Regions from separate parts of the Pollutimonas rozaliensis genome, predicted to be linked through region 3. Evidence: predicted binding sites of a transcription regulator. Region 3 holds the regulator's gene; each other region holds the start of a gene.
What was found. Region 3 encodes LexA, which represses DNA repair genes until DNA is damaged. Its sites were predicted from a motif close to ACTGTATNNNNATACAGT; they were not measured.
Positions count from the first base shown of each region.

Region 1: a site for LexA is predicted at 1,631-1,648, ahead of dinB (DNA polymerase IV). Genes of this name have one in related genera too.
Region 2: a site for LexA is predicted at 1,990-2,007, ahead of recA (recombinase RecA). Genes of this name have one in related genera too.

Region 1 covers NZ_JAZHOB010000002.1:133,962-137,241, forward strand. Annotated here, with positions in the region: gene V0R37_RS03835 (transporter substrate-binding domain-containing protein) at 1-252, opposite strand, end outside; gene dinB (DNA polymerase IV) at 450-1,622, opposite strand; gene V0R37_RS03845 (LacI family DNA-binding transcriptional regulator) at 1,726-2,775, opposite strand; gene leuD (3-isopropylmalate dehydratase small subunit) at 2,742-3,280, opposite strand, start outside.
Region 2 covers NZ_JAZHOB010000007.1:293,304-296,583, reverse strand. Annotated here, with positions in the region: gene V0R37_RS15040 (sensor histidine kinase) at 1-1,181, opposite strand, end outside; gene V0R37_RS15035 (response regulator) at 1,204-1,893, opposite strand; gene recA (recombinase RecA) at 2,095-3,186, shown strand; gene recX (recombination regulator RecX) at 3,205-3,280, shown strand, end outside.
Region 3 covers NZ_JAZHOB010000003.1:141,881-145,160, forward strand. Annotated here, with positions in the region: gene lon (endopeptidase La) at 1-883, shown strand, start outside; gene lexA (transcriptional repressor LexA) at 1,608-2,270, opposite strand; gene V0R37_RS06675 (amino acid aminotransferase) at 2,335-3,280, opposite strand, start outside.

The DNA.
Region 1 (3,280 bases), on a different contig from region 3:
GACGAACTGCGTCTTCACGCCAAGCTTATCGCCGACCAGCTTGGCCACTTCGATATCGAAGCCTTCAAGCTGCCCAGTCTTGGTATCCACATAATTGAACGGGGGATATGTGCCCTCCACGCCCACAATCAAGGTGCCGCGTTCTTTTACCGTGTCGAGCAAATCGGCGGCGTAGGCGCCGCTGGCGGCCATTGCCGAGACTGCCGTCACACCTGCGGCGAGCACGCCGCGCACAAAACGAGAAATCTTCATGTTCTTCCTGCCTTAATCCAGTGAAAGCGGGCCAATACGATAAGCCGCGGGACCGAGAGTCTTGTCCGCCTGAGTCTGTGATGCTAACAAGCTTCACGCCGTTTTATAACTACAGGATAATTACTTATATATTCCAAACGGAAATATAGAACAAGCATATAAGGCAATTTTATTATTAAAACTCGGCCTGGCTTCCATCAATAAAGACTGAGCTGGACGGGCTGCCCGTCCAGCGGGGCCTGCGTTGCGGACTGCGCCTGCAGGCCGCTGATGCGTACGCCCAGCAAGCGTATGCGGTGTTCCAGAGGAATGCGCTTCAGGCACTGGCCGGCGGCGCGGTGGATGGCTGCCGCGTCCGCGGTGGGATAAGGCAAAGTCAGGTCACGGGTTACCGTGCGAAAATTGTCGAAGCGCAGCTTGATGCCTATGGTACGCCCAACATAGCCTTTGCGCAGCAAATCGCCTTGCAGCTGCTCGCATAATTTCACGAAGACCTCCGATAGGGCCGCGCGGTCGCGCAGTACATGAAGGTCGCGGCCGAACGTCGTTTCGCGGCTGATCGATTTGGGTTCGGAATGCGTAACCACGGGCCGTTCGTCGATGCCATGCGCCACCTCTGTCAGCCAACGCGCATAGCTCAGGCCGAAGTGGCTTTGCAAGAGATCGGGCGGCGTCCCCGCCAACTGCTCGATCGTGTTTATGCCCAGGCCCGACAGCTTGGCGTTGGCCTTGGGCCCTATGCCATTGACCTTGCCGACCGGCAGGGGCCATATCCGGCGCTGCAAGTCGCCCGGACCGATAATCGTGATTCCATCGGGCTTGTCCAGTTCGGAGGCAATCTTGGACAAGAGCTTGTTGGGCGAAATACCGATGGAACAGGACAGGCCCGTGGCGTCCCTGACAGCCGCCTTGATGCGCTTGGCAAGCACCAGCGCGTCCTCCGGATGCGCGCTCAGGTCAATATAGATTTCGTCTATGCCGCGATCTTCGATATGCGGCGCGATGCCGGCCACAGCGGCCTTGAACAGGCGGGAATAGTGCCGGTAGGTTGCAAAGTCCACCGGCAGCAGCACGGCGTCAGGCGCCAACTGCGCCGCCTTCATCATGCCCATCGCCGAAAAGACGCCCAAGGCGCGCGCCTCGTAGGTGGATGTCGTCACCACCCCGCGCCCGGCGTAACCGCGCAAGCGCGAAAACGCTCGCGTGCCGTCCGGCAGCATCGTGGGCTGCGCATCGCTGCCCGCCCCGATGACGACGGGCAGGCCGCGCAATTCGGGATAACGCAAAAGCTCTACAGAGGCGTAGAACGCATCCATATCAAGATGGGCGATGCGGCGCGCGGCGGAAGCGGAAGGCAGCGGGGATTCCATGACGGCAGGCTGTATAAATACACAGCGGATTATAAGACAGACCGCGGCGCATGAAGGGATGCCTTTTCATATGCATCCGGCATCGCCCACCCGTCCGGCTGCCTCAAGCCAGCAGCTTCGTCGAGCCCCGTATCGTTAGCGTCGCTGGAAAGCGCGACGCCACCCTCGATATGGATTCGGACGGCTGGTTGTCCTTGATTTTCGCAAGCAGCAGGCTGATCAGATAGTTGCCCATAGCCTGTACAGGCAGGGAAACCGTGGTCAGTCCCTCGCCCACGAGACCGAACCAATCGGGGTCGCCATAGCCCACCACGGACACATCGCCAGGGCATGACAGCCGTATGCTGCGCAATGCCTTAAGGGCGCCGATGGTCAGGCTCGAACTGCCTATGACAAGCCCCGTGGGCGGTTCGGCCAGCGTCATGAGGCGATGCACCGCATGCTGCGCGAACTCCGGCCGCGGCAAACCGACGACAGCAAGCTTCGGATCCAGCGCGTTCTCCCGCATGGCGGAATCAAAGCCGGCAAGGCGGTCTATGCCACAGCTGAAGTCCGTGGTTGTTCCCACGTAGGCGATACGGCGATGCCCGTAGTTGATCAGGTGCATGGTGGCCGCACGTACCGCCGCCTCGTCGTCAATGGCGACGACTTCTTTGTGAATGTCGGGCACCTGGCGGACCAATTGAACGGCAGGCACCCCCTGCAGCAAGGCCAAGGTCTCGGCCTTGGGCTCCGACGTTGGCGTGACAATGATGCCCGCGGCCCGGGAAACGATGAAGGCGCGCAGGTCTTTCAGCTCGCGCTCGGAATTATCCTCGGTGATGCTGAGCGCCAGCTGGAAGCCTTGGCCGGTGGCCGCGTCAGCCACGATCTTCGCTATGGATGCATAAAAATCGTTCTGGATGTCCGGGATGATCAAGCCGATCACCAGACTGTTCATGCCCCGGATATTGCGCGCCAGGCCGTTTGCGACATAGCCCATCTGCTGGGCCATCTGCCGCACGCTGGCCTTGGTGGCCTCGCTGATTTTCGGGTGATCCGCCAAAGCGCGGGATATCGTTGTATGCGATAGATTCAGCGCCTTCGCGATATCCTTGATCGTGACACTGGGCCGGGCGGCTATTCCAGCCACGGACTCGTTAGGCGCTGACATTCCTGGAACCTTTCAATGTGGTCTCTCATTTGCAGGGTGATGGCAATGTCGTCGGCCCCCGCAAGCAACAAATCTCGTCGACCGGCATCCAGTGCAAAGGGATAGCCGCGCCCATCGGGACCTGTGACCGTATTATCCGTCAAACTTACCAGGCATGCAGCGCCGGGCGATTCGTGTATCTGCCCCATGAGCCCGGCCACTTGCTCCGGAGGCAGCACCACGGGAAGAAGTCCGTTCTTCAGTGCGTTGTCGTAGAAAATCGGCCCGAAGCTGGAAGCGATCACCACACGGATGCCATAATCCAGATGAGCCCAAACAGCATGTTCCCGCGATGAGCCGCAACCGTAGTTGGAGCGGCTGAGAATGATGCTGGCATTCTGAAAAGCATCAAGATTCATGACGAAGCCGGGCCGCGGCCGGCCTTCGCCGTCATACCTCCAGCCGCCGAACAGCCCCTTGCCCAAGCCACTGCGCGATACGGTGATCAGCCACCGCTGGGGAATGA
Region 2 (3,280 bases), on a different contig from region 3:
GAGTTTTCAATAAGATTGTTCAGCATCTCGGCCAGCATGATGCTGTCGCCCGACACACGCATGGGGGCCGGCGCGCGTTCAAAGCCCAGGTCGATGTCTTTTTTCAATGCCGCATCGACCCAATCCAGTGTCTGTTGCTCGGCCAGCGCGTTCAGGTCGATATCGTCGGCCAGGCGCAAAGCGGGATTCTCGGCGCTTTCCGCCCGAGCCAGCGACAGCAGCTGATTCACCAGCCGGGTGGCGCGTTGGGAACCCAGTACCAGTTGCCGCAGGCTCTCGTCGAGTTTTTCGGGAGATTGCTCGCGCATAGCCAGTTCCGCCTGGGTGCGCATGCCGGCCAACGGCGTTTTCAATTGATGCGCGGCATTGGCCACGAAGCGCCGCTGCGTTTCACTGCTGGCGGCCAGCCGCACCAGCAGGCTATTCATCGCCGCCACCAGCGGCACAATTTCCGCCGGCGCCAGTTCCGCGCTGATCGGCGACATGTCGTTTGCGCGGCGCGCCCGTATTCGCTCCTGCAGCAGGCTTAGGGGCTCCAGGCCCTGGGTCAGTCCCAGGCCGGCCAGCAGGGCGGCCAGAGGCAGGACGATAAGCTGGGGCGTCAGCATGCCGGTCAGGATTTCTTGCTGCAAGGTGGCGCGCATTTCGTTGGACTGGGCCACGATGGTCAGGAAGGGCAGGCCGCTTGCGTCGCGTCCGCCCCAGATGTAGGCGACCCGGATGCTGTGGCCGTCGTAGCTTTCGTTGCGGAAACGTATCTTGTCTTCTTCGTAGGTCCAGTTCTCGGGCAGGGGAATGCTGCCGTTCCCGCCCAGGGAATTGCCGTTGGCGTCGCGGATCTCCCAGCGGATCAAATGGGCGGGGTCGCCTTGCAGAATGGTGATGGCCGACGCCGACAGTTCGATGCCTTCCAGAATTTTCTGCTGCTCCACCTCGTGCTTGAGCAGCCGCAGGTGATCCGCCAAAGTGCGGTCGTAGGGCGCGTTGGCAATGTTCTGTGCAATGAAATAAGTGATCACCAGCCCGATGGTCCATAGCAGGAACAGGGGGCCGAACATCCAGATCATGATTTTGTTCAGCAGCGCCCTATGGCTCTTCTTGCGCCGGAAAAGGCTCAGGAAGGCCTTGCTTTCAGGCGGCGAGCTATCGGTTTCCTCCAGGACCTGCGGATCGATCAGCATTCAGGCAAGAACTCCTGCGAGCTCACGCGGCCGCGGAATCGTTGCGGTTTTCGGGTTCCAGGCAATAGCCCAGGCCTCGCACGGTGACGATCTTGACCCCGCTGGGTTCGATTTTTTTGCGCAAGCGGTGGATATAGACTTCGATGGCGTTGGGGGTGACTTCGTCGCCCCATTCGCAAAGCAGGTCGACGAACTGGTTCTTGCTGATCATGCGGCCGCAGCGCGAAAGGAAGATTTCAAGCAGGCTGGTTTCGCGCGCCGAGAGTTCCAGCGGCTGATCATCGATGCGCGCCGTGCGCCCGTTCAGGTCGAAACTGAGCCGCTTGTAGCGCAGCTGCGTGGTGCTGACCCCGGCGCTGCGCCGTGTAAGAGCGCGTACGCGGGCTTCGAGTTCGGTCAGGGCAAAAGGCTTTGCCATGTAGTCGTCGGCGCCCAGATCCAGCCCCTTGACGCGTTGTTCAACGGTATCGGCTGCCGTTAAAATAAGCACGGGTATCGGCACGTGGCGCTGGCGCAGCAGGCGCAGCACGGCAAGGCCGTGCATCTGGGGAAGGTCCAGATCCAGAATCAGCAAATCGAAACTTTGCAATTGCAGGGCGGAATCGGCGCTGGATCCATCGTTGACGACATCGACCGCATATCCGTCGTACCGCAATGAACGTGAAAGTCCATCGGCAAGAATACTGTCGTCCTCGGCGATAAGAATACGCATTTCGGGCAGGCTGGGCTGAGTCAGGTGGCGGTAACGCCTATTCTTGCACGTTCACTGGGCAGCGGATAGTCAGGGATTACGATGGGCTCCTGGTTATCTGTGTATTTATACAGTACAATTTGATGCAATAATCTATTCCATCCCAGGGCCGCGTCAGCGCGCTTTCATCAATTCATCGTTTTTCAGCCAAGGATCCTCTACATGGACGACAAGAACAGCAAAGCCGCCGGCGAACGCAGCAAGGCATTAGCCGCCGCCTTATCCCAGATTGAAAAGCAATTTGGCAAGGGCTCGGTCATGCGCTATGGCGACGACACTGTCGAGCACGACATCCAGGTTGTCTCCACCGGCTCGCTTGGCCTTGACGTCGCCCTGGGCGTGGGCGGCCTGCCGCGCGGCCGCGTCATCGAAGTCTACGGCCCCGAATCATCGGGCAAGACCACGCTGACCCTGCAAGTCATCGCCGAAATGCAAAAAATCGGCGGCACCTGCGCGTTCATCGACGCCGAGCACGCGCTCGACGTCCAGTACGCCTCCAAGCTGGGCGTCAACCTGGCCGATCTGCTCATTTCCCAACCCGATACCGGCGAACAAGCCCTGGAAATCACCGATGCGCTGGTGCGTTCCGGCTCGGTCGACCTCATCGTCATCGACTCGGTCGCGGCCCTGGTGCCGAAGGCCGAAATCGAAGGCGACATGGGCGATTCGCTGCCCGGCCTGCAAGCCCGCCTCATGAGCCAGGCCTTGCGCAAGCTCACCGCCAACATCAAGCGCGCCAACTGCATGGTCATCTTCATCAACCAGATCCGCATGAAGATCGGCGTCATGTTCGGCAATCCCGAAACCACGACCGGCGGCAACGCGCTCAAGTTCTACTCCTCGGTGCGGCTCGACATCCGCCGCATTGGCGCCATCAAGAAAGGCGACGAAGTCGTGGGCAACGAAACCCGCGTCAAGGTGGTCAAGAACAAGGTGGCCCCCCCGTTCAAGCAAGCCGAATTCGACATCATGTACGGCGCGGGCATCTCGCGCGAGGGCGAAATCATCGACCTGGGCGTGCAGGCCGGCATCGTGGACAAGGCCGGCGCCTGGTTCAGCTACAGCGGCACCCGTATCGGCCAAGGCAAGGACAACGTTCGCGAATACCTTAAAGAGCATCCCGAAATGGCCTTCGAAATTGAAAACCGGGTCCGCGAACAGCTTGGCGTCATCCCGCAGGCGGCTGCCACCGCCAGCAAGCCAGCCGCCGCCGGCAAGCCGGTCGCGGTCCCCGAGGCCGATCCCGAGGCCTAAGGCCTAAGGCGGGGCGCCATGCATACGAACGACGACGGTTTCGAAACCCTGTCCGACGCCGGCTCCCCGCCCGAACGCAATAAAAAAGCGGGGC
Region 3 (3,280 bases):
CAATATCGTGCGCTACTACACGCGTGAAGCGGGTGTGCGGGCGCTGGAGCGCGAAATCAGCAAGATCTGCCGCAAGGTCGTGAAAAAGCTGCTGGGCACGAATCCGCAGGTCCGCTCCGGCGGCCGGCGCAAGGCTGCGCCCGCGCAGGTGCTGGAGCGCGTCACGGTCACGTCGGACAACCTCAGCGATTTCCTTGGCGTTCGGCGTTTCAATTTCGGCATGGCCGAAAAGGAAAACAAGGTCGGGCAGGTTACCGGCCTGGCCTGGACCGAAGTGGGCGGCGATTTGCTGACCATCGAGGTGGCCGACATGCCGGGCAAGGGCGTGGTGTTGCGCACCGGCTCGCTGGGCGACGTCATGAAGGAGTCTGTCGAGGCGGCACGCACGGTCGTGCGCGCCAGGGCGCAGAAATGGGGTATTCCCAACACGGCTTTCGAGAAGCGCGATCTGCACGTGCACTTCCCGGAAGGCGCGACACCCAAGGATGGTCCTTCGGCGGGTATAGCGATCACGACGGCCATGGTATCGGCACTGACGGGCATACCGGTGCGCGCCGATGTGGCCATGACGGGTGAAATCACGCTGCGCGGCGAGGTTCTGGGTATCGGCGGCCTGAAGGAAAAACTGCTGGCTGCCCATCGCGGCGGCATCAAGGTGGTGATGATTCCGGAAGAAAACGTGAAGGACTTGGCCGATATTCCCGACAATGTGAAGAATCACCTTGAGATCATTCCGGTGCGCTGGATAGACCGGGTGCTCGAGGTGGCTTTGCAGAGTATGCCTACGCCTTTGTCGGACGAGGAAGTCGCTCGCCTGGCGGCGGAGGCGGTGGCCAACGCGAAGCCGGTCGGGGAATCGTCGGGCGGTGTCATGAAGCATTGATGCCGGCGGGGCCAGGGGGCGCCTTTTTAAGCGGCCGCCTGGGTCGCTGACGCTGAAGGCTGTAGCCTAGGGCTGAGTTCTGTATTGCACGGGGCTCAGTCCTTTTCTTTTGCTTGTGGCTGCGTCGCTTTGTTTAATTGCTTGCTTGTTGTCTGTCTGTCTGTCTGTCTGTCTGCTTGCTTGCTTGCTTGCTTGCTTGCTTGCGCCAGCGCAGGTGGGTGGGGGTGCGCCGGGCTGGACGCTCACGGTCCCGGCTTCGCCGTGACTTCCCGTGCAAGCGGCTCGAATCGGGGGACGGGCGCGAACTCACAAAAATCAGTCCCCCGGACTGATTTTTGCTCAAACATGCGCGCCCTCCAAGGCCCCCGGTTCGAGCCGCCCGCACGGCGTAAGCGAAAACCGCCCGTCGCTCCCCCACCCACCTGCGCTTGAGTCATGTAGCGATCGGAAGGCGCCTGTGGGCATGGTTGGCCCGGCGGTTTACGCGTGCGCCGCGCGGGCCGTCTGTTTTGGAGAGGCAAGACCGCGATTGTTTGAGCAACAAGGGTGTTGGCAGCCCAGGGGGCTGCCAACGTTGCGAGTTTCGCGGTCGCTCCAAAGCAGATGGCTTGCGCGGGTAGTCCTGGCTTGCCAGGACCGCGGCGCGTCTAGCCGGGCCGGCCATGCCCGCAGGCGCCGTTTCTCATGTGAACCACCGCTATCCAGCTAACGCACCGGCAGTGTGTTATTGCAGCGGCGTATTCCGTATCAAGCCCACGGCAATGCCTTCCAGCGAGAATTCGTCTTCGGCCGACACAACAATGGGCTGGAAGTCGGGGTTTTCGGGCAGGAGTTGGATATTGCGGCCGCTGCGCGAAAAGCGCTTGACAGTGACTTCGTCGCCCAGGCGGGCCACGACGATTTGGCCGTTGCGGGCGTCGGGCGACTTCTTGACGGCCAGCAGGTCGCCGTCCAGGATGCCGGCGTCGCGCATGCTGAGGCCGCGCACGCGCAGCAGATAGTCGGGCGTCTGGCTGAACAGGGCCGGTTCGATGCCGATTTCGCGTTCGACGTGTTCGGCGGCAAGAATGGGGCTGCCTGCGGCTACCCGGCCCACCAGGGGCACCAGCAATTGCGACAGGGCGGCGGATGCGTGTTCCAAAAGGCCGGCGGCCGCGCCGGGGGATGGATCGGCATCGACCAGCCGTATTCCGCGCGAGGCGCCCGCTGTGAGTTCGATGGCGCCTTTCTTGGCCAGAGCCTTCAGATGGTCTTCGGCGGCGTTGGCCGATTTGAAACCCAAAGCGCGCGCAATTTCGGCCCGCGTGGGCGGAAAGCCTGTGCGGGTGATTTCGCTGCGTATGAGTTCGAGTATTTGCTGCTGACGCTCGGTAAGCTTGACGGCCATGGCAATCCAGACTGTGTTTTTATACAGTCTGGATTTTGCAACACTTTATGTGAAAGATCAAGTCTTAAGAAAGGACTTTGGCGATCGAAGCGGCAACGTAGTCGATATTGCGGCTATTCAGGGCGGCTACGCAAATGCGGCCGCTGCTGACGGCATACACGCCATGCTCGTCGCGCAGGCGGTCCACTTGCTGGGCGGTCAGGCCCGAATACGAGAACATGCCGCGCTGAGCCAGCACGAAATCGAAATTCTGGGTAACCCCGTGGGATTTGAGCTTTTCAACCAGCTGCACGCGCATGGTGCGGATGCGCTCGCGCATGGCTGCCAGCTCGGTGGTCCACAATGTGTAGAGTTCTGGCGTGTTCAGCACCGTGGCGACGACGGTGCCGCCGTGCGTGGGCGGGTTGGAATAGTTGGTGCGGATAACCCGTTTGAGCTGGCTGAGCACGCGGCCGCTTTCTTCCTTGCTGGACGAAATCAGCGTCAGCGCACCCACGCGTTCGCCGTACAGCGAGAACGACTTGGAGAAGGACGAGCTGATGAACATGGTCAGGTCATGCTGTGCAAACAGGCGGACGACCGATGCGTCCTCTTCCAGGCCGTCGCCGAATCCCTGGTAAGCGATGTCCAGGAAGGGCACCAGATTGCGTGCCTTGACGACCTCGACGATCTGCTGCCATTGCTCGAAGCTGGGGTCCACGCCTGTGGGATTGTGGCAGCAGGCATGCAGGACGACGATGGTCTGCTCGGGCAATGCCTGCAGCGAGGCCAGCATGCCGGGGAAATCCAGGCCGTGGGTGGCGGCGGGGTCGTAATAAGGATAGGTTTCCACCACGAAACCGGCCCGCTCGAACAGGGCGCGGTGGTTTTCCCAACTGGGATTGCTGATGACGACCTTGGAGCCGGGCAAAAGCTGCTTCAGGAAATCGGCGCCGATTTTCAGGGCGCCGGTGCCGCCCAGTGCCTGGGCGGTCAGCACGCGGCCCGCGGCGATAAGGGGCGAGCCTTCG